DNA from 3 places in the Pelagimonas sp. KU-00592-HH genome. Region 2 is predicted to be linked to each of the others. Evidence: riboswitches for the same ligand, from Rfam matches in the RefSeq annotation. Region 2 holds a riboswitch; each other region holds the start of a gene.
The links. Region 2 has a riboswitch for cobalamin ahead of ABWV42_RS09845 (DUF1636 family protein). Riboswitches for the same ligand answer to the same signal wherever they lie in the genome.

Region 1: another riboswitch for cobalamin. It lies ahead of ABWV42_RS10405 (hypothetical protein); the one in region 2 lies ahead of ABWV42_RS09845 (DUF1636 family protein).
Region 3: another riboswitch for cobalamin. It lies ahead of ABWV42_RS08805 (DUF4198 domain-containing protein); the one in region 2 lies ahead of ABWV42_RS09845 (DUF1636 family protein).

The regions. Positions count from the first base shown of each region.
Region 1 covers NZ_BAABWM010000002.1:667,078-675,134, reverse strand. The annotation lists gene ABWV42_RS10420 (error-prone DNA polymerase) at 1-2,377, shown strand, start outside; gene ABWV42_RS10415 (DUF1294 domain-containing protein) at 2,536-2,838, shown strand; gene ABWV42_RS10410 (ATP-binding cassette domain-containing protein) at 2,798-3,490, opposite strand; gene ABWV42_RS10405 (hypothetical protein) at 3,487-3,783, opposite strand; cobalamin riboswitch at 3,964-4,175, opposite strand; gene ABWV42_RS10400 (helix-turn-helix transcriptional regulator) at 4,218-5,039, opposite strand; gene smpB (SsrA-binding protein SmpB) at 5,114-5,593, shown strand; gene ABWV42_RS10390 (hypothetical protein) at 5,828-6,340, shown strand; gene ABWV42_RS10385 (hypothetical protein) at 6,641-6,916, shown strand; gene ABWV42_RS10380 (winged helix-turn-helix transcriptional regulator) at 6,919-7,269, opposite strand; gene ABWV42_RS10375 (DMT family transporter) at 7,345-8,057, shown strand, end outside.
Region 2 covers NZ_BAABWM010000002.1:561,463-569,519, forward strand. The annotation lists gene lysA (diaminopimelate decarboxylase) at 1-896, opposite strand, end outside; gene ABWV42_RS09805 (hypothetical protein) at 1,009-1,182, opposite strand; gene ABWV42_RS09810 (hypothetical protein) at 1,216-1,371, opposite strand; gene argH (argininosuccinate lyase) at 1,415-2,803, opposite strand; gene ABWV42_RS09820 (TlpA family protein disulfide reductase) at 2,853-3,425, shown strand; gene ABWV42_RS09825 (hypothetical protein) at 3,471-3,707, opposite strand; gene ABWV42_RS09830 (VOC family protein) at 3,798-4,175, opposite strand; gene ABWV42_RS09835 (winged helix-turn-helix transcriptional regulator) at 4,215-4,760, shown strand; gene ABWV42_RS09840 (serine hydrolase domain-containing protein) at 4,757-6,082, opposite strand; cobalamin riboswitch at 6,227-6,428, shown strand; gene ABWV42_RS09845 (DUF1636 family protein) at 6,531-6,887, shown strand; gene ABWV42_RS09850 (ABC transporter ATP-binding protein) at 6,884-7,669, shown strand; gene ABWV42_RS09855 (ABC transporter substrate-binding protein) at 7,682-8,057, shown strand, end outside.
Region 3 covers NZ_BAABWM010000002.1:352,986-361,042, reverse strand. The annotation lists gene ABWV42_RS08825 (energy-coupling factor ABC transporter ATP-binding protein) at 1-650, opposite strand, end outside; gene cbiQ (cobalt ECF transporter T component CbiQ) at 647-1,429, opposite strand; gene ABWV42_RS08815 (NikL family nickel/cobalt ECF transporter subunit) at 1,429-2,010, opposite strand; gene cbiM (cobalt transporter CbiM) at 2,007-2,618, opposite strand; gene ABWV42_RS08805 (DUF4198 domain-containing protein) at 2,625-3,410, opposite strand; cobalamin riboswitch at 3,544-3,747, opposite strand; gene ABWV42_RS08800 (calcium-binding protein) at 3,997-8,057, shown strand, end outside.

The sequences.
Region 1 (8,057 bases), 110 kb from region 2:
GCGCAAGCGGTTCGAGGGCCGTTTGCAGATGCTGCTGTCGCCCCACTATGACGGGCGGGATAAGGTGCGTTTTCAATGGGTTGCGGCGCAGGCCAAGGGGCTGGGCCTGCCGATTGTGGCCAGCGCCGCACCGATGATGCACCACGGGCGGCGGCGCAAGTTGGCCGATGTGGTGACGGCGATCCGCACCGGGCGGCGGGTCAATGCGCTTGGGCGGGCGGCACTGGCCAATGCCGAGAGCCGGCTGCGGGATGCGCGCGAGATGGAAATCCTGTTTCGCGACTATCCAGAGGCGCTGGCGCGGGGGGCGGAACTGGTGGAGGGATTGCAGTTCTCGCTGGACAGTCTGCGGTATGAATATCCAAGCGAGGTGCGGGGGAGCGAGACCGCGGCGGAGCGGTTGCGGCGGCTGTCTTACGAGGGGTTGCGGTGGCGGTATCCGGACGGGGCACCCGAGCGGGTGCGGGATATGCTGGAGCATGAACTCGACCTGATCGGGCGTCTGAATTACGAGCCCTATTTCCTGACCGTGCGCGATATCGTGGATTTCGCCCGCAGCCGGGACATCCTGTGTCAGGGGCGGGGAAGTGCTGCAAATTCAGTGGTTTGCTTTTGCCTTGGCGTGACAAGCGTCAGTCCGGAAATCGGCACGATGGTGTTTGAACGCTTTGTCAGCGAAGCGCGGGACGAGCCGCCTGATATTGACGTGGATTTCGAACATGAACGCCGCGAAGAGGTGATCCAGCATATCTATGAACGCTATGGCCGGCATCGGGCGGGGCTGTGTGCGACGGTGATCCATTACCGGGGCAAACGGGCGATTCGCGAGGTGGGGCGGGCGATGGGGCTGAGCGAAGACACCATCACGGCGCTGTCTTCGCAGCTTTGGGGGTTCTTTTCGGTCGACGCTGTGCAGGACGAACGGATGCGCGAAATCGGGTTGGACCCGAGCGACCGCCACCTGCGTCAGACGATGGCGCTGGTGCATGAGATCATCGGCTTTCCCCGCCACCTGTCGCAACACGTGGGCGGCTTTATCATCACCGAGGGGCGGCTGGACGAGTTGGTGCCCATCGAGAATGCCACGATGGAAGATCGCACGGTGATCTGTTGGGACAAGGACGACATCGACAGCCTTGGCATTCTCAAGGTGGATGTTCTGAGCCTTGGCATGCTGACCTGTATCCGCAAGGCCTTTGATCTGATGAAAACCCATTATGGACAGAGGTTTAGCCTTGCTACGCTGCCGCAGGAAGACCCCAAGGTGTATGACATGCTGTGCAGGGCGGACAGTATCGGGGTGTTTCAGGTCGAGAGCCGCGCACAGATGAATTTCCTGCCACGGATGCGGCCGCGCAACTTTTATGATCTGGTGATCGAGGTCGCGATTATCCGGCCGGGACCGATCCAGGGGGACATGGTTCACCCCTATATCCGGCGGCGAAATGGCGAGGAGCCGGTGTCGTTTCCCTCGGATGAACTGGGGGCGGTTCTGGGCAAGACACTGGGGGTTCCGCTGTTTCAGGAACAGGCGATGCAGATCGCGATGATCGGGGCGGGGTTCACGCCGGAGGAGGCGGATCGGTTGCGGCGGTCGCTGGCGACGTTCAAGAAACATGGGAACGTGAGCGAATTTCATGATCGTTTTATGCGGGGGATGCGGCAGAACGGATATGACGAGGAGTTTGCCGCCCGTTGCTTCAGCCAGATCGAGGGGTTCGGGTCATACGGGTTTCCGGAAAGCCACGCGGCATCCTTTGCGCTGCTGGTCTATGCCAGCGCGTGGATCAAGTGCCACTATCCGGGGCTGTTTGCCTGTGCCCTGCTGAATTCCCAGCCGATGGGGTTCTATGCCCCGGCCCAGATCGTGCGGGATGCCCGCGAGCACGGGGTTGAGGTGCGGCCGGTTTCGGTGAACGAAAGCTATTGGGACAACGTGATGGAGCCGGACGGGCGTGGCGGGCTGGCGCTGCGGCTTGGGTTTAGACAAATCAAGGGGTTACGCGAAGATGACGCGGTCTGGATCGCGGCGGCGCGGGGCAATGGATACCTCTCGGTCGAGGATGTCTGGCGGCGGGCGGGGATCACGCCACCGGTGCTGATGCGGCTGGCCGAGGCGGATGCCTTTCTTGATCTCGGGCTGAACCGGCGCGAGGCCCTGTGGGAGGCCAAGGCGATCCGGTCGATCGACCCCTTGCCGCTTTTTGCGCAGGATATGGACGGCGAGGGCATTCAGGAGCCGCAGGCGATGTTACCGGACATGAGCGAGGGAGAGCAGGTGGTGGAGGACTATGTGGCGATGCGCCTGACCCTGCGCAGCCACCCCGTTGCCCTGTTGCGGCACCTGCTGACGCCGGAAATGGGGGGCAAGGGTTAACTGGCTCGAGGGGGCAAAACGGGGGCTTCGGTTTTCCGGCGGTATCGTGTCGGTATTACGTCGGTATTGCAGTGCGGCAAATCGGCAAAAGCGGGATGGTATCGGCGGCGCACGGCGATTACATCTGAAGGTAACAAAAGGCGCGAAGGACAAAACCGGTGGCGGACAACGCAGTGATTCTGTTCCTGTGGTGGCTGGGGCTTATCAACGTGATGAGCTTCATCGCCTTTGGCTGGGACAAGCTGTGCGCGCGGGCCGGCTGGTGGCGGGTGCCGGAGCCGACCCTTTTGTTGATTGCCATGCTGGGCGGAAGCCCCGCGGCGCGGCTGGGGCAGACCCTGTTTCGGCACAAGACCCGCAAGCAGCCCTTTGCCCGGACCCTCAAGGCGATCCTGATCGTGCATGGTGTGGCGCTGGTGCTTATCCTTGCCGGTGCGCTCGGCGGGGCCCTGCCGACGTAAGGCGGCCCCGGTCGAGATCCAGAACCCTGTCACAGAGGCCAAGCGCGAGGTCGCCATCTTCAAAACCCGCGATCACGGTCTGGCCGGACTGGCGCAGGTGATCGAACAGCGCAAAGAGGGCGAAATCGTCGAGGCCGGATGGTGTCTCGCTCAGAACGATCAGGTCCGGTTCCTGCACCATCGCGCGGGCGAGCATCACCCGCAAGGCGATTGCCGGGGACAGGCCGTCCAGTGTCGAGAAGGCAAGGCGGCGCAGGTTCAGGCGATCCATGACCCCTGAGACGACTTCGCCGTCGCGCGGGTTGGGGGTGTGAAACCCAAGCCGGTGCAGGGCACGCCTGTCGCGCAGGATGTCGATGACGCAGCGCGGATCGTTGTGCCAGTCGTCCATCGCGACGAAGGCCAGTTTTCGCGCCAGCCGCCGGGGCGGCATGGTAGAGGTGGGATCTCCGTCGATGAGAAGTTGACCGCAACTTGGGGGCATCATGCCGCCCAGAAGGTGCATCAGCGCGGCCTGTTCGAAGGCACAGCCGGATGTGATGCCAACAACCGACCGGGCCGCGACCGAGATCGTGATCTCGCGCAGCACAGGCGTCGTTCCGTTGGCAGGCACCCAGCCGAGATTTCGTGTCTCGAGCCGGGCCGGGGTCATGACAGCGCCCGGGCCTGTGTGTCGAAGGCAACGACGGCGGCGGGGATCGGCCCTGTGCCATCCTGCGGCCAGTCGCCGTGACCGCGGGCCGCGGTGCGGGCGTCACACAGGAGCGCGTCGACATCGGCGTCCTGTTCGACATCGCCGAACATGTGACAGGCCGACTTGGTAGCGTGAAAGACGCCGACGCAGGGGCGCGAGCAGCCGACCATCTCGACGTGGCCCGACATTTCGAAATCGTCGGCGATCAGGTCGCCGCTGGCGCTGATCGACTGGCACAGTTTGCGCGCCATTTCAAAGCCGGGACGGCAGGTTTGGCCCGTGTGGGGACACATCGAGCAAAAGGTGATTTTATGGGGAAATGGCCGGTTCATGACGCCCTCCGCGCTTGTGCGGGGGCTGGAAAGGGCCAGATTGTGTTGCGCGCTGCGCTGTCATGCTCTGTCTCCCTCCGGGGCACCCCGCCCGGTAGTAGGTTACGGTTCATGATGGCAGGTCTCCTGACTTGCGGGTCGTCGCGTCTCCTGAACCTTCCCGGCCATGTGGCCAGTGGCGTATCTCAGGATGGCTCGCCGCTTACAGTTGCGGGGGCAGTCTCGGACTTGGCCCTTGCGGGCCGCACCGTGTTCCCTTTTCCCGTCACGATATGAGAGTCGATCCGGGAACCATCACGTCATGTGTAGGGGAGGAGCGGGGGACTTGTAAAGCGCAGTGTGCAGGCGCAGCGTCAGACCGCTTCGCGCAGCAGGAAGAGCTGATGGAGTTCGGAGGCCTTGTGGATGGCATTGGCCGTGGTTTCGGCATTGAGGGCCTGACGGGCGAGGCGCAGGTGCTTTTCGACGGTGGCTCTGCTGAGGCCCATCTTGCTGGCCAGGTCCTGGGTCGAAAGACCGTCGGCGATGCCGTTCAGCACCTCGCGCTGGCGGGATGTCAGCAGATTGCGGTGATCGGGGCTGGGCAAGGACAGCGCCTTGAGGTGCAGGATGTTGCAAAGCGCGTGGATTTCGTGGCCGTGTTCCAGCCAGGTGCGATCCACGTCGGCCTGTGACAGCCCGACCTTGGCACAGAGGCCCATGACCCCCTTGCGGCGCTGACGCAGGTCGCTGAACCAGATGGTATATCCCGCCGTGATCTTCCACTTGTTGCACAGGGCCATATGGGCGCGTTCGGCGCGGGTTGGCGGGGCATCGTTGGCGATGCGGCTCTTGCGCCAGCTGTAGGCACCGGGCCCTTCGGCCGGGCTCGGGATCTTGGCGGTGGTGCGGTGCAGGCCTTGGCCGATGAAGGTGTCGATCACCGGGGCGGGATAGTTGGTGAGAACCAGCCGGTCGGCAGGGTCGCCCCAGTTGCCGGGTTGTGACAAGGTGGTCGCCACGTAGAGGAGCCTGTCAAACCCGAAACCCGCCATGTTTTCGACGTGACATTCCCAGAGCGATTCGATGCTCTTGCATTGGATCAGGCGCTCGGCCCGTTCATGAAACGGCGACAGGGTGGACAGGGGAATCTCCTTATTTCCCGAGAATGTAGGGCAAACTGGCAGAAAACCCACGCGAGGTGAATATCCGTTTGTCCTGACTTGAGGTCATGGACACCCCGTACGCGTCGGGGTAATCAGTGCCGATCATGGCCAAGAACAAGCAAAAGACCGATCCGAACTATAAGGTGATCGCCGAGAACCGGCGGGCACGGTTCGACTATGCCATCGAGGAAGATATCGAATGCGGTATCGTTCTGAGCGGATCGGAAGTGAAATCCCTGCGTGAGAACAGCGCCAATGTCGCCGAAAGCTATGCGGCGGTCGAGGATGGGGAGCTTTGGCTGGTGAACTCCTATATCGCGCCCTATGACCGGGCGATGTTCAGCCATGAAGAGCGCCGCCGCCGCAAGCTATTGGTGAGCAAGAAGGAGTTGGCGAACCTGTGGAGCGCGACCCAGCGCAAGGGCATGACCCTTGTGCCGCTGGTGATGTACTTCAACCACAAGGGCCTTGTTAAAATGAAGCTGGGCATCGCCAAGGGTAAGAAGAACCACGACAAGCGGGCGAGCGAAGCCAAGCGTGACTGGGGCCGTCAGAAGCAACGTCTGCTGCGTCACGGCGAGTGATCTGTTTCCATCGAAAAACGGCGCTATTTTGTTCTGCGGCCTTCTCGCTACAAAGATACTTGCACTCGTTGAGACAAACAGAATTGCAGTTTATCGAGCTTTTACCTTCGTAATAGTGAGGTTGAGGCCAAACGGAGAAGACGCTTTGAAAGAAGTATTTTAGGGGATTGGATTGGCTGTTGGCTTCAAATTTCGCCCACGCCAACTTTATTGAAGTTCAGGACTTAGGTGCCCATGCGCGTTTTCTTTGCATTCTTCTCTGCATCATTCCTCTTGATGGGTTGCAATACTGAGCATCACGCGTCCGCCAATCTTGAAGGCGACGTGCGAGTGTCGATGGTTGTCAGTGGGATGTTCAGCCTCCAGAGAGATTGGAAGCGGACACTGATTGTTGAACATCGAAGAGAGAAAATATCACGAGAGCTTTTGGAAGACACAGGCTGGTGGCGAGGGTCCAACCTTTACCTCGCAGAAGCAGACCTCGTTATTCTCGACGAGGGACAGGGTGGGTGCGTTGCATTCAGATTGAATCCCGTTCGGTTCGACGACCAGGCCTCAAGGTGTCCTGAGAGACTCGAAAAGCTGACCAATGAAGAAGTTTCGGGCGGAAATACCAACGCAAAATCTGATGTGTATTCTGGCATGCGCTATTTGGGGCGTTTCAATGAGGCCTTGGACAAAGGTGCGCCTGTCGAGCTCCTTACCCAAGAAGAGGCCCCGGAAATCAGGTTGCCCGCCCCGATCTAGTCATCGCCCAATGCACAGGGAGCCAAAGCTTGGGATGCTGATAGCAGCAGTCTTGCCAAATGCCTGCTCCTTTTGTTCTGACCTGCCGATAAACCAGACTCATTGTTTGCCAGCACGGCGGCGGGGCATGGAATTTTTCCTCAAGTAACGTCCCGTATGTTGCGCAGTGCTGCGGGGAAGGATGTTGGTGTTTTCCCGTATCTGGGGAGGAGGGCACCAGCCTAGGGTCGAGGTGCGGACGGGGCGCGGGGCACCTCGGTGCGCATGGACCCAAAAAGCCCCGATGCGAGGGGAATACTCATGGAACTTCTGATTTCGCTGATTTCCGGTGCCATCGGCGGCAACCTGTCGGGACGCCTGATCAACAAGATCGACCAGGGTGTGGTGATCAACTCGATTGCCGGGATCGTGGGCGGTGGCCTTGGCGGTCAGCTTCTGAGCATGGTCGGGGCCGGTGCGCTGGCGGGGGGTGGTGTCGACCTGATGGGCATCATCGGCCAGATCGCCAGCGGTGGTGTTGGCGGTGGCGTGGTGCTGGCCATCGTGAGCGTCATCCGCAACGCGCTGGGCAAGTAAGCCTAGCTGTCCTGTTGCTCCTGAAGGGCCTCGGACCAGGTGGTGGACCAGGCCCCGAAGGGATGCAGCATTTCAAACAGCTCCCGCCCGAGCGGGGTCAGGTGGTAGCCGGACCCGTCGTGATCGACCAGCGCGCAGGCGCGCAGTTCCTTGAGGCGTTTGTTCAACACGGTGGGCGAGACGGTTTCGCAGCGGTCCTGAAGCTGGCGAAAGGTGGCGGGGGTGCCGTCTGACAGTTGCCAGATGATCCCCAGCGACCAGCTGCGCCCCAGAAGATCAAACAGTGCCATGATCGGTTTGCCGGACTTCGAGCCGCGCACGGGCAGTCCGGGCATGGGATGGGTGGTGGTCATGGCTTGCCTCTTGCTATCTTTTGTGTAGCATCCTATCTGCTACGGAAACCGTAGCTAATGTAGGATGGGTGGATCGTGGTCGCAATTCCAATTCTTGCCGCCGTTGGGGCCTCGACGGGCTGGGCGACGGGCATCGTGCTGGCGCAGGCCCCGGCGCGGCGGCTTGGGGCGTTTGAGTTCACCCGCATTCAACTGGTGGCCTGCGCCGCCATTGTCAGCCTGCTTTGTTCGGTGTTGGGGTTGTGGCCCAGCGTGACCTGGGAGCATTGGCCGGCCTTCGTGGCCAGCACGGTGGTCGGCATTTTTCTTGGCAATCTTGCAATGATCGAATGCCTGCGGCTGGGCGGGCCGCGGCGGACCGAGCTGTTGCTGTCGTTCAAGGGGCCGCTGGTGGCGCTGATGGCCTTTGTCTGGCTGGGCGAACGGGTGTCGGTGATGGATATGGTGGGTGCGCTGGTGGTTCTGGCCAGCGTGATGGTCACGATTCAGTTCGGAGGGGATGCCCGATCCGAGAGCGACCGTCTGCGAGGCAGCCTTTGGCGGGTGGTGCTTTTGGGGTTGGTGGCGACGGCCTGTCAGGGCTTAGGGTTCCTGCTGATGAAGCCCGCGATGCTGGCGGGCACCGATCCGCTTGCGGCCTCGTCCGTGCGGTTGCTGGGGGCGGCGTTCCTGATCTCCTGTGTGGCGCTGTGGCCGGCGCGGGTGTTCCGGAGTGACGCCGAGATGACGCCGGGCCTGCTTGGGCGGGTGGTGCTGCCGGGGGTGATTGGCTACGTGGTCTCTTCGTC
Region 2 (8,057 bases):
TCCTCGCCCTCTTTCACATAGATCACCTTAGACACCATGATCCCGGCATTACCCGCAATCAGGCGACCCGGCTCGATTTCGATCTCGCAACCAAGATGGCCCAGCGTCTCCTGGATCAGCGCCCCGTATTCCACCGGCAGCGGCGGGGCATCGTTGGAACGGGTATAGGGAATGCCCAGACCGCCCCCCAGATCGAGCCGGATAATCTCGTGCCCGTCCGCCCGCAACTCTTCGGTCAGCGCCGCAACCTTCTCATAAGCCAGCTTGAAAGGCTCCAGCTGGGTCAGCTGGCTGCCGATATGCACGTCGATCCCGACCACCTTGAGACCGGACAGGCTGGCGGCATGGGCATAAACCTCGCGCGCGCGGCTGATCGGGATGCCGAACTTGTTCTCGCTCTTGCCGGTCGCGATCTTGGCATGGGTCTTGGCATCCACATCCGGGTTCACCCGCACGGTGATCGGTGCCACCACGCCCAGCTCAAGCGCCACGGCGTTGATCACTTCCATCTCCGGCTCGGATTCCACGTTGAACTGGCGAATGCCCCCGCTCAGCGCCGCACGAATTTCTTCTGCTGTCTTGCCAACACCGGAAAACACGATCCGCTCCCCCGGCACACCTGCGGCAATCGCGCGGGCATATTCGCCGCCCGACACCACATCCATACCCGCGCCCAATTCGGCAAGGGTCTTCAGGATCGCCTGGTTGCTCGCCGCCTTCATCGCGTAACAGACAAGGTGGTCCATCCCCTCCAGCGCCTCGTCAAACAGGCGGAAATGGCGCTCCAGCGTCGCCGTGGAATAACAATAGAACGGCGTGCCCACCGCGGCGGCAATCTCGGCCACCGGCACGTCTTCGGCAAACAGCGCCCCGTCACGATAGAGAAAATGATCCATCAGCCCGTCCTTCCACGCGAAATCCTTCGCCCCTCATAGCCAGCAGGCCGAGGGCAATCAATCAATCAGTCTTCAATGTACTGAAAATACTCCCGCCGGAGGCGGACCCTGCTCAGAACCAGTTGCCAACCGAGACGGTCACCGGACCGGAATTGACGCTCACGCCACCATGCACCCCGTTGGTGCCGATTCCGATTGTCGTGTTCATGGTCGGCGGCACAGGTTCACCGTCCACACCACAGGCCGCAACCAGCACCATCACACCCAAGGCCACAAGAACGCGCATCACATGATTCCCTTTCATCGAGCTACCCAGAGTCTACAGCGCCCCGCGCCCGGCCGCAAAGCCATGCGCGGCCTGACGCCCAAAGTTCAGAATGTCACCCCGACCCGCGCCTGTCCGCTCACGGTAACACCGGTCTCCGGTTTCGGCGCGGGTGGTGTCGCCGAAGGGGCAAGCGGCGGGGCGCTGCACGCGGCAACGCCCAAGACCAGCGCTAGAAGCAGCGCCGCGCGCATCACAGAGCTTCCTTCCAGCGGGCCACCTGCTCCAGAACCCGCACCGGCGACGTGCCGCCATAAGAGGTGCGCGAAGCCACCGAATTGTGCACGCCCAGAACGCCAAAGACATCCTCGGTGATCGCCTCGTGAACCGAGGTCATATCCTCCAGAGAAAGATCAGGCAGGTCACAGCCGCGCGATTCGGCCATCGCCACAAGGGTTCCGGTCACGTGGTGCGCATCGCGGAACGGCATGTTCAGAGCCCGCACCAGCCAGTCCGCCAGATCGGTCGCGGTCGAGAACCCGCTGCCCGCCGCCGCCTCGAGCGACTCGCGGTTGGCGGACATGTCCTTGACCATGCCTTCCATCGCCGCCAGCGCCAGCATCAGGTTGTCGGCGGCATCAAAGACCTGTTCCTTGTCTTCCTGCATGTCCTTGGAATAGGCCAGCGGCAGCCCCTTCATCACCATCAACAGCGCGGTATTGGCGCCGAAAATCCGACCGATCTTGGCCCGGATCAACTCGGCCGCATCGGGATTCTTCTTCTGCGGCATGATCGACGATCCGGTCGAGAACCGGTCCGACAGGGTCACGAAACGGAACTGGGCCGAGGACCAGATCACCAGTTCTTCGGCAAACCGGCTCAGGTGCATCGCACAGATCGACGCCGCCGCCAGGAACTCCAGCGCAAAGTCACGGTCCGATACCGCATCCAGCGAGTTCGCCGCCGGACGGTCAAAGCCCAGCGCCTCGGCAGTCATGTGACGGTCGATCGGGAAAGACGTCCCCGCCAGCGCCGCCGCACCCAGGGGCGATTCGTTCATCCGCTTGCGGGCGTCTTCAAAGCGGCTCTTGTCACGGCCGAACATCTCGACATAGGCCATCATGTGATGTCCCCAGGTCACCGGTTGCGCGGTCTGCAGGTGGGTAAAGCCCGGCATGACCCAGTCCGCACCGGCTTCGGCCTGCGCCAGAAGTGCCCGGATCAGCGCCTCGACACCGGAAATCGCCGCGTCGATCTGGTCGCGCACCCACAGTTTGAAGTCGGTCGCCACCTGGTCGTTGCGCGACCGTCCGGTGTGCAGACGTCCCGCCGGCTCGCCGATGATCTCTTTCAGACGCGCTTCCACGTTCATGTGGATGTCTTCCAGCGCGGTCGAGAATTCGAACTTGCCGGTCTCGATCTCTGACAAGACCGTGAGAAGCCCTTCCCTCATCGCCTCGGCGTCGCTATCTGTCACGATGCCTGTCGCGGCCAACATCGCCGCATGGGCCCGCGAGCCTGCAATGTCCTGCGCCGCCATCCGCTGGTCGAACCCGATCGAGGCGTTGATCGCCTCCATGATTGCGTCCGGTCCGGCGGCGAAACGGCCGCCCCACATCTGGTTCGAGGTATCTTTGGTCATGGTCTGCCCTTCGGAGGGAAATGGAATGTCGAAGTCCGCGCTGGTTTACATGGGCAAGGCCCTCTGTGCAATTGCGGCGATTGCCTTAGTTTTCATCGTGAATACCGCTCCCGGCGCATCTGCCGCCGACATGAGCGAAATCACCGAGATGCGCGAGGGCGACATGCGCAAGCTGATCGTCCACAAGGAACCACGTCCGGTCTCGTCCAAGGCCTTCGAAGATGCCAATGGCAATGCCATGACCCTTGCCGATTATCAGGGCAAAATCGTGCTCTTGAACTTCTGGGCCACATGGTGCGCCCCCTGCCGCCACGAAATGCCGATGCTGTCGGAACTGCAAAGCGAACTGGGCGGCGATGACTTCGAGGTCGTGACCCTCTCCACCGGCCGCGGCCCCCTGCCCGCCATCAAGAAATTCTTCGACAGCATCAACGTCGACAACCTACCCATGCACCGCGACCCCAAGGCCAACCTGGCCCGTGAAATGGCTGTCCACGGCCTGCCAGTGACGGTCCTGCTCAACCGCGACGGTCAGGAAATAGGCCGCCTCATCGGTGATGCCGAATGGAACAGCGACAACGCCAAGGCCATCCTCGCCCGCGTGATCGAAACCTCCAAGTAATCTACCCCCCCCTGCGCCGCCTCTATTGGGGGCGCAGCAACCGCCTCAGTTCGTCGCCTGCGGCAACCGGTTCACAGGCCCCCTGCGATCCTCCCGTGCCAGCTCGGCCTGCTCCCCAGCCTCAACCGACACGTCCATCCGCCTTTCCAGCACCTTCAAAGCGCTCCAGCCAACGGCGAACAGGCCCAGCAGAAAACCGGCCAACAAAACCCCGAACAATACCCGCATCACACCAAACTCATCCGTAGAACCGTGGCACTCGACCACAACCTTAGGTTTCACAAGAATTTGGCAAAACTTTGAAATCACATGAAATGATTTCGAAAATCACGGGCCATCTTCACCCGACCGCCCCCGAAAGTCACGATGGCGTCACGACTGGTCGGTCAGGTCCTGCGCCAGCATCAGCGCGTTGCCGTCCGGGTCATAGAAGGTGGCTGTCTTGACCATGCCTTCAATCACCTCGGTCGGCCCGTCAAACCCCACACCCGCACCTTCCAGCGTGCTGCGCGCCGCGTCGATGTCGGCGATTCCGAAAACCGGCACACAGTTGCCCGGGGCAGGTTCAATCTGTTCACCAAAGCCGATGGTCACCCCCGCCGTGCGGGTGGCAATCTCCGACCAGCCCGCCTCATCCGCGTGATACAGCGTCTCGAACCCCAGCATGTCGGCATACCACTTGGCGCTGGCATGGCGGTCCTTCACCGACATGGCGATGGTAATCGTGTCTTGCAAAGAAATCAGCGACATCGTCTTTTCCTCTGTCTGAAAATGTATTAACTATATTTTATGGACATTGCAGCCCTTGTCAACATCACCTCCCGCGCCTGGACCCTGCCCATCCTTGCCAAACTCCACGAGGGGACACAGGCCAGACAGGCGCCTCTGCTTGCGGCCACGGGGGCAGGCCGCACCGCCTTTGCCCAAAGCCTGCAACACCTGATCGACATCGACCTCATCGAGCGCAACCCCGGCCACGGCCACCCGCTGCGCCCCGAGTTCCGCCTGACAGCTCAAGGAATTGAGGCCGCCGCCCTGGCCCACGCGGTGCATCAGGCGACCACCCCTGCCGGTCTCCCCCTCCTGCGCCGCACATGGGTTCTTCCGATCCTCAGCACCCTGCAAGCCCCCCGCCACTTCAACGACATCGGCAGGCACCTCGGCCGCATCACCGACCGCGCCCTGTCGCAATCGCTCAGGATCATGGAAGATCACGAATGGGTCCTGCGCGACGTCAGCACCGCGTCGCGCCCACCGAGACCGCTCTACAGCCCGATCAACACCGGCCTCGCCCTCAGCCGCATCGCGGCCCCCCGCATCACCCTGTCGCCCTAGCGGGCCATCAGGTATTCGGCCACCGCCTGATAGGCCGGCAGCGATGTCGGATCGATGAACCCGTTCTGCGCCTTGGGGTAAGAAGCCAACCGCACCAGTACCATCTCGGCCGTGGGATCGACATAGATCGTCTGGCCATGCACCCCCCGCGCCGCAAAGGCCCCATGCGGGTTGTGGAACACCCACCACTGGCTTGTGTAACTGCCGCCCTCAAGGGTCGGAAAGCCCGCGAACTTGCCCGGATCACCCCCGGCAGCAATCCTGCGCACCACCTCGGCAGGGAACAGCCGCGTGCCATTGATCTCGCCCTGGTTCAGCATCAGCATCCCCAACCGGCCCAGATCCCGCAGCCCCGCCGTCACACCGCCACCCGCAAAGGGCACCCCCTTGCCATCCACCGTCTGATAAGCGTCCTGCTCGGCCCCCATGCGCCGCCACAGACGCTCGGATGCAAGCTCGGTCACCGACTGCCCCGTGACGCGGCTGATGATCCAGCCAAGCATATCCGAATTGATCGTCTTGTAATTAAACGCATCCCCATGCGCCCCCTCGGGCTGCACCTGTTGCAGGTATTCCCAATACCCGTCCGGCCCCTCGTAGCCTTCGGGTTTCGGCAGCGGGCTGGCCGCGCGGGAATAAAGCCAGATATCGGCCTCCGGGTCCGAATAATCCTCCGAGTTTTTCACCCCCGTCGTCATATCCATCACCTCGCGCACCGTGGCGCTGGCAAAGGCGCTCCCTTCGATCTCGGGAATGACATCACGCACCAGCAGGGTCTCGTCCAGAACCCCCTCGGCCACGAGAATTTCCCCCAGAAGGCCCGTGATAGACTTGGTCATCGACATGATCGCGTGTTTGCCGTCTTCCTCCAGACAGCCGAAATACCGCTCGTAGACCACCTGCCCCTTGTGCAGGATCAGCATCCCGTCGGTGTAATTGGCATACAGCGACTCGTCCCAGGTCATCTCGGCATCACTGTTCATCGGCACAAAGTTCAGCGCGTCGATCTCGGCCCGCATCTCGGCAAAAGCTGCAGGCGACGGGTAATCAAGCGACACCGGCGCCCCGATCCCGCGGCTGATCTCTTCCGTGGGAAGGAACTCGCGCAGATGGCACACCGACCAGCGCAGCTTGGGAAAACTGAAATAGTTCGAATCAGGCTGCGTGATCATCTTGTCCGCAGGCGGTGGAAACCCCTGCATCCACCCCATCACCTGCGGATCCGATTGCCGCGCATCCAGCGTCTCGGCCCGCGCCATGCCAACAGTCAGCCCCACACCAAGGGCCGCACCAGCGAAAACCGTGTTCTTGAAAAGTGTCATTTGGAAATTTCTCCCGATGGCAGGGCCAAATCACGCCCTCTCTTCCCAAAATTTAGAGCATCCCCCCCTGTCGTCCACCGCGCGCGCCACAAACGAACGTGCAAGCCCTGCGACAATTCTCATTGACGCAATCCGCATTCTCAGGCACCAGTTTGCGACGATGGTTCCCCAAGGTACGCCAAGGGGATGAAAAGGGAATGCGGTGCGGCCAACCACGGCCAAATCCGCAACTGCCCCCGCAACTGTAAGCGGTGAGCAACGCCACGATCCACTGGCCGACAGGCTGGGAAGGGTGGCCGCGCCATGACCCGCAAGTCAGGAGACCTGCCATCATCTGTTCAACCAACCCGGGACGGGGTGTCCTGGAAGGAGGCTAAGATGACGCGTTCCTTGCGTTTTGACATGACTGGCACCTTCCCTCCCCGCATGGCGACAGGCGGAGCGGGACATGAGCGATCATCCTGACCACTTTCTTCTGATCTGCGACACCTGCAAAAGCCAGGCCCACGCACAAGCACTGTCCGACCGTCTGTCCGGCACCCTGCCCGACGGGTTTGCCATTCGGCTGGTCTCCTTCATGGCAGGCTGTGACCACGGCCAGACCGTCGGGTTTCAAGCCCCCGACAAGGCGCAATACCTGTTCGGCGAGATTGAAACCCGCGAAGATTTCGACGCTTTGGCAGCGTTCGCGCGCCAATACCGCGACACGCCGGACGGCTGGACCAATGCCACCAACCGGCCACGCGCCCTGTTCAGGAAAACCCTGTCACGCATGCCCGCCCTTCCGTCGGGGGGCACCTCATGACAGACACGGCCTTTCTCTCTGTCCAGAACGTCAGCTTCCGCACCCCGAACGGCAACACCCTGCTGCACGACGTCTCTTTTGACGTCGACGAAGGGGCGATCCTTGCCATCGCCGGCCCCAACGGTGCCGGCAAAACCACGCTGCTCAAACTCCTCTGCGGTCTCGAGCCCGCCTCCGACGGCGACATCTGGATCAAGGGGCAGAACCTGAAACAGCTATCGGCAATGGAACGCGCCCGCACCATCGCCGTGGTCAGCCAGCAAGAAGCCCCCGACGGCCGCCTCGCCTTGCGCGACTACGTGGCACTGGGCCAGATCCCGATCCGCGCGGATGCCTCGCAGGACGACAACGCCCAGGATCTTGACCGCATTCTCGACCTGACCCGCCTCAGGGGCCTCGCCTCGCAGAAAATGGGGCGGCTGTCGGGCGGCGAACGGCAACGCGCACATATCGCCCGCGCGCTGGCCCAGAACCCGTCGCTGCTGTTTCTGGATGAACCCACCAACCACCTCGACCCCGATGCCAAGGGCCGGATGCTGTCCCTCGTGGCCGATCTCGGCATCACCGTGGTGATGATCCTGCACGACCTCGTGCTGATCCCCGAGTTCGCCACCCATGTCGCGTTGATGAAGTCGACCCGCCTCGCCGCCTTCGGCCCCACAGGGGACGTGCTGACACCGGAAAACGTCCTCGCAACCTTCGGCGTCGATTACCTGCAACTCCCGCATCAAGGCCGCACCATTCCGGCCCTCGACATCCGCAAAACGAACACCAAAACCTAAAAGGAAATCCCCATGATCCACAAACTCTGGCCCGCCGCAATGATCGCCGCACTGGCCACCAGCGCGACCGCCGGCAGTGTCACCGTCGACAACTGCGGCGAACCGCTGACTTTCGAGACGGCACCGGAACGCCTTGTCGTGCATGACATGAACATGACCGACATGGCCTTCGCGCTTGATCTTCAGGACAAGATCGTCGGCCTCACCGGCATCACCGGCTGGTACAAGACCAGCCCGGAATTCGACACCCTGCGCGGTGACATTCCGGAACTCGCGCCGAAGTATCCCACCGTCGAAAACCTCCTGGCCGCCCAACCCGACCTGTTCTTCGCGGGCTGGTACTACGGCATGAAACCCGGCGGCGACGTCACCCCCGACACCCTCGCCC
Region 3 (8,057 bases), 210 kb from region 2:
TCGGCTTTGACCAGTTTTCCATCGCGCAGGTCCAATGCTTCGTCGGTAAGTGACTTGCGAAAGCCGGGAGAGTGGCTGATCAGGAGGATTGCCTGGGGCAGGCCTTGCAGGATTTCCAGCAGGCGCGCTTCGTTGCGGGTGTCGAGCGCGTTGGTGGGTTCATCCAGCAAGAGGGCTTCGGGTTCCATTGCCAGCACCGTTGCCAGCGTCACCAGACGCTTTTCGCCGCCGGACAGCTTGTGGGTGACGCGGTCTTTCAGGTGCATGAGGCTAAGGTCGCCCAGAACCTTGTCGACGATGGCCAGCGCTTCTTCGCGGCTGCGACCAAGGTTCAGGGGGCCAAAGGCGATGTCCTCGGCCACGGTGGGGCAGAAGAGCTGATCATCCGGGTCCTGAAACACAAGGCCTATGCGGCGGCGGACTTCATGGAAGTCGGCCTCGTCCTGACGCAATTCCCCGAAGGCTGTCACCGTGCCTTTACTTGGTTTTTGCAGGCCAAGCGCAATCCGCAGAAGGGTCGATTTCCCCGCTCCATTGGGGCCGGTCAGCGCCAACCTTTGGCCCGGTTCGAGAGAGAGCGACGCCCCTTCCAGAACGGGGGCATAGCCGGGATATGCGAAGTGAATGTCGTCGAGCGCAAGGATGGTCATGCGAATTCCAGCAGGAAGAGACCGAGGCAGACCGCGCCCATGCAGAAGGCAAAAACCTGATCCCGACGACCGATTTCGAACTCGCGCAGCAAAAGGAGCTTGCCAGAGAAGCCACGGCATTTCATGGCACCGAGAATGCGTTCGGAGCGTTCGATGGCACGCACCAGCATCATGCCGACGAGATAGCCAAAGCTGCGATAGGTGTGCCAGTTGGTGCCGGGCCGGAAGCCGCGGATTTTCATCGCGGCACGCAGGCGCATGTATTCTTCGCGCAGCACTTCGATGTAGCGGATGGTGAACATCAACAGATGCACAAGTGTTTCGGGGCAGCGCATCCGGTAGAGCGCGTGGCCAAGTGTGACGGGTTCCATGGTGCTAACGAGAACCATGACGGCGAGGATCACGGCATTGGCGGTCAGGCCGATCTCGACCGCTTTCCAGAGGCCCTGCCAGCTTGCCGGAAAACCGAAGACGGTGAACATTGCGTCACCGGGCATGGAAAACGGCAGCAGCACCAGCATGAAGATGATGAAGCTGTCCATCATCGCCATACGTCGAAGAGTGCGCCGCATGGGCAGTTTGGAGAGCATCAGCAGGCCGATGGACACCAGAAGTGCGGCCATGAGCGCCGCGATGGAGGTCAGGGCGACGGTGACGATGGCAAACAGGCAGGCGATCACGATGCGTACGCGAGGGTCCAGAGACCCCAGCAGGCCATAGTGACCCAGTTCCCCCGGTTGGGAGACTGTCTTGTCTGGCTGTTCGAGTACGTAGACCATCAACTGTCCATCTTGCGCCGGGCGGCGATGTAGAACCCAAGGCCGAAGAGACCCACGATATAGCCGATACCGCCGAGAATGGACTGGAGATCGTTTTTCTCGCGGTAGGCGGCGATTTCCCGACGCAGCGGGCGGATCTCGTCGCGTACGGCCTCGGCTATGGCAAGGCGCTCTTTGTCGGAGAGCGATGCAACAGTGATAGTGGCGCTGTTGCCGGTTGCAGTATCGTTTGCGACGGCCTCAACCAGTTCTGCGGCAACACCCATGATCTTGGCCACGTCTTTGGCGGGCATTGTCACCTCGGCCACGTGGCCTGCGCCCATGTCGGCGCGGAAGGTGTGTGCGACGGGCTGTTGGGGCGTGAAGAGGAAAAAGCCATCGCCATCGGTGATTGTGCGGCCGATTTCGGCACCATCTGGGCCGAAGACAATGACCTCCTGGGCCACCGCCATATCACCGTTGGAGAAGCCAAGTTCGCCTTCAATTGCGTCCCCTGCGGGAAAGACACCGGCGATGACCTTGTGGGCAAGGGCGGGTAGCGGGGCGCAGAGCAGGGCGAGGGCCAGACAGAGGTGTTTCATGCTGTGCCCCCTTTGACAAAGAGTTCGGGTTTGACTTTGCGGGCCAGCAGAACTGCAAAACCGGTCAGGACGGCTTCGACCACCATGACGGGGATATGGGCGAAGAACACGAGTTTGGCGGCCGGCAAGAATTCATCACCTGTCAATGCGAGAGAGACTGCGACCATAGCCGTTGTGGCGGCAATCGCAAAGGCGCCACCTATGGCCCCCCATATGGCGCCCTGAACAGGAGAGCCGCGACCGATCATTCCGCTGAACAGCAATCCGGCGACAACGGCGGGGAAGGCGATGTTCACGGCGTTGACGCCGAGAACCGTCAGACCACCGAAGCCAAAGAACACGGCCTGCAGCAGGAGGCCGATGAAGAGGGCGGGAAAGGCGGCCCAGCCGAGCAGAAGCCCGGCGAGGCCATTCAGGATAAGGTGCACGGACGACGGCCCGATCGGCACGTGGATCAGGGAGGCGACAAAGAAGCTTGCCGAGAGCACCCCCGCTGTGGGGATGCGGTCAAGGTCCAGCGATCTTAGGCCCATGGCAATCCCGCCCACGGCGGCAACTGCGCCGCCGATGACTACGGGATTGGAAAGTGCGCCGTCGACAATGTGCATGGGGGGTTACTCCAGGTCCCAGGCGCGGATCCAGATCACGGCGTCCTGGCTTAGTTCCTTGCCTTCATGTTCGGTGGCCGGGCCGGAACCCAGAGCGGCAAAGCCCCAGTAGCCGGCTTTCGGGATGCCGAACGAGAAATAGCCGTTGTCGTCGGAGATCGCGACGATTGCGCCACCCGGCAGGGGGGAGGCGGTTCTGGGTTTGGTGCCGTTGCTGTCCATGTCAGGTTCGGCTGCCATGTATTCGATTTCGATTTCGGCGCCAGCCACGGGTTTGCCTTCGCTGAGCACGCGGCCCGTGAAGGTCGAGCCTGCGATGATGTTGTAGGGCTTGTTGAGCGGCAGGATTTCGGTGGCCAGACCTTGCGGCTGATCCCAGTCGGTGGGCAGCTCGTTGCGGTTCAGGTAGGCCTTGGTGATCTGCTGGATGTAGATGTCTTCCGACTCTTCATAGTAGGGCGCCGGGACGGTGACGATGACGTAGTCGCCCGAACGCTTGACCGGAACGGAGCCCATGAACGCGGGCGCATTGTTGTCCGGACCTTCGAAGGTGAACGGCTTGAGGGTGTCCATCAGGTCGGTTTTCTTGCCGTTGTGGATCACGAAGAATTCTTCCGGCTTTTCCATGACCATCGCGTGGCCAGCCTCGTGCGGGTGCCAGAAGATCAGTTTGACCGGAACATCGCCCGGACGTTCGATCATGGTGTCGGTGGTGTATTCCAGAAGGAAGTGGGCCTGGGCCATTGCCGGAATGGCCAGTGCCGCTGCGGCCGCGCAAAGCAGCTTTTTCATGAACTTTCGTCCTTTTTCACGTCGTGCCAACCCCGGCACGCATTTAAATTTGACGACTGGACGCAAGATACTATTTGCCGACATGGACAAAAGCATCAGGCGCGCACCCCGCCGCCGAAAATGAAATGTCCCTTCCGAGGACACGTATCCGGCAGGTCTCCTGACTTGCGGGTCAATGCGACGGTCTGGCCTTCCCGGGGTGTTCCCCAGTGGCGTTGTCAGCCGCGCTCACCGCTTACAGTTGCGGGGGCAGTTGCAGAGTTGGTGATCTTCATCACCGCACTGCATTCCCTATTTCTTCCGGGATCAACCCGGAACCGGACATTGGGTTTGCATGGCAGAGCATGCGGTTTTCGTCAACTCGGATTCGTGTGTCGGGACATCAAATCGCAGATGGTGAATGTCGGCGGGTTGTCGGAGCAAATGGAATTTACTTGCGAGCCCTTGGACAACCGGTTCGTCGGGCAGGAAAACAGCTCAGGATTGTAAAATATCCCTTTCGGCCACACCTTTTTGTCCTTGAGGGTGTTTTGCGCTATTCATTCGTTAAGCATTGCGCAAAGTCGCTAGAATCAAGGGCATTACAATGGCGAACCTCACCGGAGACAGTGGCAATAACGTGATCGAAGGCACCGCGGATGCGGATTCGATTTCGGGCCTGGCTGGCGTTGATTACCTGTATGGTTTTGGTGGCAATGATACCCTGAGCGGCGGCACCGAGAATGACGGGCTTGCGGGCGGTACCGGCAACGACATCCTTTATGGTGATGCGGGAAATGACCAGCTGTTCGGCGAGGACGACAACGATGCCCTGAACGGCGGCGACGGCGACGATACGCTGTTTGGCGGCAACGGCGTTGATCTGATTGTGGGGGGTGCCGATGACGACCGCCTGCTTGGCGGCGCGGGCGACGATGATCTTCTTGGAGGCGACGGCGACGATGTCTTGCTTGGCGGTTCCGGTGCGGATGAACTGGTTGGCGGCAACGGCAGCGACCTGTTCATTGGCACGGCCTCTTCGATGCAGGGAGATACCATCGCGGATCTTACGGCGATCGACCGTATTGCCGTTCTGGGGGCCAATTTCGACGCCACGAACATGTCTTTTTCGGTGGTTGGCGGGAACACCGTTGCCAGCATTGATACCGATCAGGACACGATTGCCGATCTGAGCTTTACGATGACCGGCACGCTTGCGGTGGGCATGCTGGTGCTGGCGTCGGAGTCGTTCACTCTCATGCTATTGAATTCGTTCAACGGCACGATCTGGACTGGCACGGCGGCCGATGACAGCCAGGTTGGCAGCGCCGCGGATGACGCGCTGGTTGGCGGCGACGGTGCCGATACGGTTGAAGGGGGCGACGGCCACGATCTGCTGATGGGCGGTGTGGGCAACGACTCTCTGGACGGTGGTCTTGGCAACGATGTGCTTCAGGGCGATCTGGGGGATGACTTCCTGCGCGGGGGCGCAGGCCACGATGTCATTCAAGGCGGTGACGGCGCCGATACCGTGTATGGCGACAGCGGCCATGACCTCATTTCACTGGGTGCCGGGGCGGATATTGCAAGCGGCTGGTATGGCGACGACAGCATCTATGGCGACGCAGGGGCCGACACGATTTATGGCCGGAGTGGGCGCGATTATCTGGATGGTGGCGCGGACAATGATGCGCTGTCTGGTGGTGAAGGGTTTGATACGCTTGTTGGCGGCGAGGGGGGTGACTCTCTTTACGGTGATGAGGGGTCGGATAACCTTTATGGCGATGCAGGGTCGGACCGTCTTTATGGTGAAGAAGGCGACGACCGTCTGTTTGGTGGCGATGATGCCGACACGCTGGACGGCGGTATTGGCAATGACTCTCTCGCAGGCGGGGATGGTAACGACTATCTGTTTGGTGGCGACGGAGCGGACTCGCTTTGGGGTGAAGAAGGTTTTGACACGCTTTGGGGCGGCGACGGTGCTGATTGGCTCATTGGCGGCAACGGCATCGACCGGCTTTATGGCGGCGCGGATTCGGATACGCTCTGGGGCGGAGATTTCGGCGACTATCTCTATGGCGGCTCAGAGGCGGATACGCTTTATGGCGGCGGCAGTTCTGACTACCTGTACGGCGAGGGCGGCAGCGATAGCCTGCTGGGCGGAGACGGCGTTGACCGCCTCTTTGGTGGCGCGGATGCGGACACGCTTCTGGGCGAGGCTGACAACGACTCGCTGGACGGTGGCGAGGGGGCCGACAGTCTTGACGGTGGCGAGGGTCAGGACACGCTGAAAGGTGGTCTTGGCATTGATACGCTTGCTGGCGGCACCGGCGCGGACAGGTTCGAAGGCGATGCGGCCGATCTGGATGGTGACCTGATTTCGGATTTCGAAGCGGGTGATCAGGTTGCGGTTCTGAATGCCTATTTTGCGGACGGTGATCTGAGCGTGGTGGTCAATGCCGGGGTCACGACGGTGACCATAGACATCGGCAGCAATGGCGACGTCAGCGATGACATCACCCTGAATTTCACCGGCACGGGATTGAATTTTGTCACCCTGTTCGGGAACTCGTCCGCAACGGGGACGGATATCCTTCTGGTGCAGGAAGGCCAAGGAACGGCGACGACAGGCAGCGACAGCCTGACCGGCACCGCGGGCGCGGATTCGCTGGATGCGGGCGGCGGGAATGACACCGTTGTCGGCTTTGGCGGTGCAGATACGCTGGCGGGCGGTCTGGGCGCGGACAAGCTTTATGGCGGGGGCGACAATGATCTGCTGACCGGCGACGCCGGGGATGACTTTTTGTTGGGTGGTGCAGGCGATGACACCCTGCAGGGTGGCGACGATGCCGACGTTCTCATGGGCGAGGCGGGGGCCGACAGCCTTGAAGGCGGGGCAGGCATCGACACCCTGAACGGTGGTGCCGGCGCCGATACGCTGGTCGGTGGCACCGAGCTGGACGTATTCGCGGGGACAGTTGGCGACCTGAACGGCGATACAATCGCGGATTACCAGGTTCTTGAACGTATCCGTGTTCTTGACGAGAGCTTTGACACCTCGGACATGACGGTCAGCAACGATGGCGTAAACACGTTCCTGAACATTGATGTCGATGGTGACGCCTCTACAGATATCACGCTGACCCTGTCCGGCCTTTTCACAGGTACCTTCGTCGCACGGTCCGGTATTCCGGTGACCGGCCGCAGCGCGACTGCGACGGAGATCATTCTGGTCCAGACCAGCGGATCGGTGATTTTCGGGGACGACAACTACAACAATCTCAGCGGCACCGTGGACGATGACCTGATCTTCGGGTTCGGTAACTATGACTACCTATACGGCGGCGATGGCAACGACGAAATCTGGGGGCATGAAGGTGGTGACTACCTTTATGGCCAGAATGGCAATGACCTTCTGATTGGCGGTTCCGATGCGGACAATCTCTATGGCGGCGATGACAACGACACGCTCCGCGGCGATGATGGCAACGACTACCTGACGGGCGATAACGGAGATGACCTGCTCCTCGGAGGGCTCGGTTATGACCGGATCTACACGGGAACCGGTAATGATACGGCGTATGGAGGGGACGGCAACGACTCGATCTATGCCAACGCGGGCGACAACCTGCTCGACGGGGGCGCGGGGAACGACAGTTTGCAGGCCAGCACAGGGGAAGATACGCTGCTGGGGGGTGACGGCGATGACACGCTCCAAGGCAGCGGCGGCCCGAACAGCCTTGTTGGTGGTGCTGGCAATGACCGGCTTTCGGCAGGGCAGTCGAACGACACGGTTGAAGGTGGGACCGGCAACGATACGCTCAACGATAGCAGCGGCGACGACATTCTTGATGGCGGTGATGGCGATGACTCGATCATTGCCAGCGGCGGCAACAACACCCTGATTGGTGGTCTTGGCAACGACTACCTGAGGGCGGCGGGCAGCACTGACAGCCTTGATGGCGGAGATGGCAACGATACGCTCTTGAGCTCTTATGGCGCGGACACGCTGACGGGTGGGGCTGGGACCGATGTCTTCCAGGGCTATTCCTATTATTACTACGGCTATCGCTATCAGACGCTCGACGGTGACCTGATTACCGATTTTGAATCTGGCGACAGGATCACTCTGAATCAGACCACGGCGAACAGCGTTGTCACTTTTGACACGAGTGGGCCTGATACGATTGTAATGCTTGATCGTTATGGCAACGGCAACGTTGACGTGACCTTTACGATCGCTGGGGTACCGGCTGGGGGCGAATTCCTTGTTCTGCACGGTGCTACTCAATCCAATGGTACCGATATTTATCTGACGTCGTTTGCCGGTTCCGGTTCGGCGACTGAGGGAGCTGATGTGTTGGCTGGAACGCCGACCAATGACTCGTTCAATGGTCTGGGTGGGAATGACACGCTGGTTGGGCTTGATGGCAATGACACTCTCCTGGGTGGGGAGGGTGATGACAAGCTGTTTGGACAAGGCGGTAACGACAGTTTGGTCGGCGGTCTTGGCAACGACTCTTTGCTTGGTGATGTCGGTGATGACACGCTGGAGGGAAGCGAAGGCAATGACACCCTGGAAGGCAACGAAGGTGACGACAGCCTTTCGGGCGGAGACGGCAATGATCGCCTGAATGCGCATGACGGCAACGACACCCTGTTTGGTGG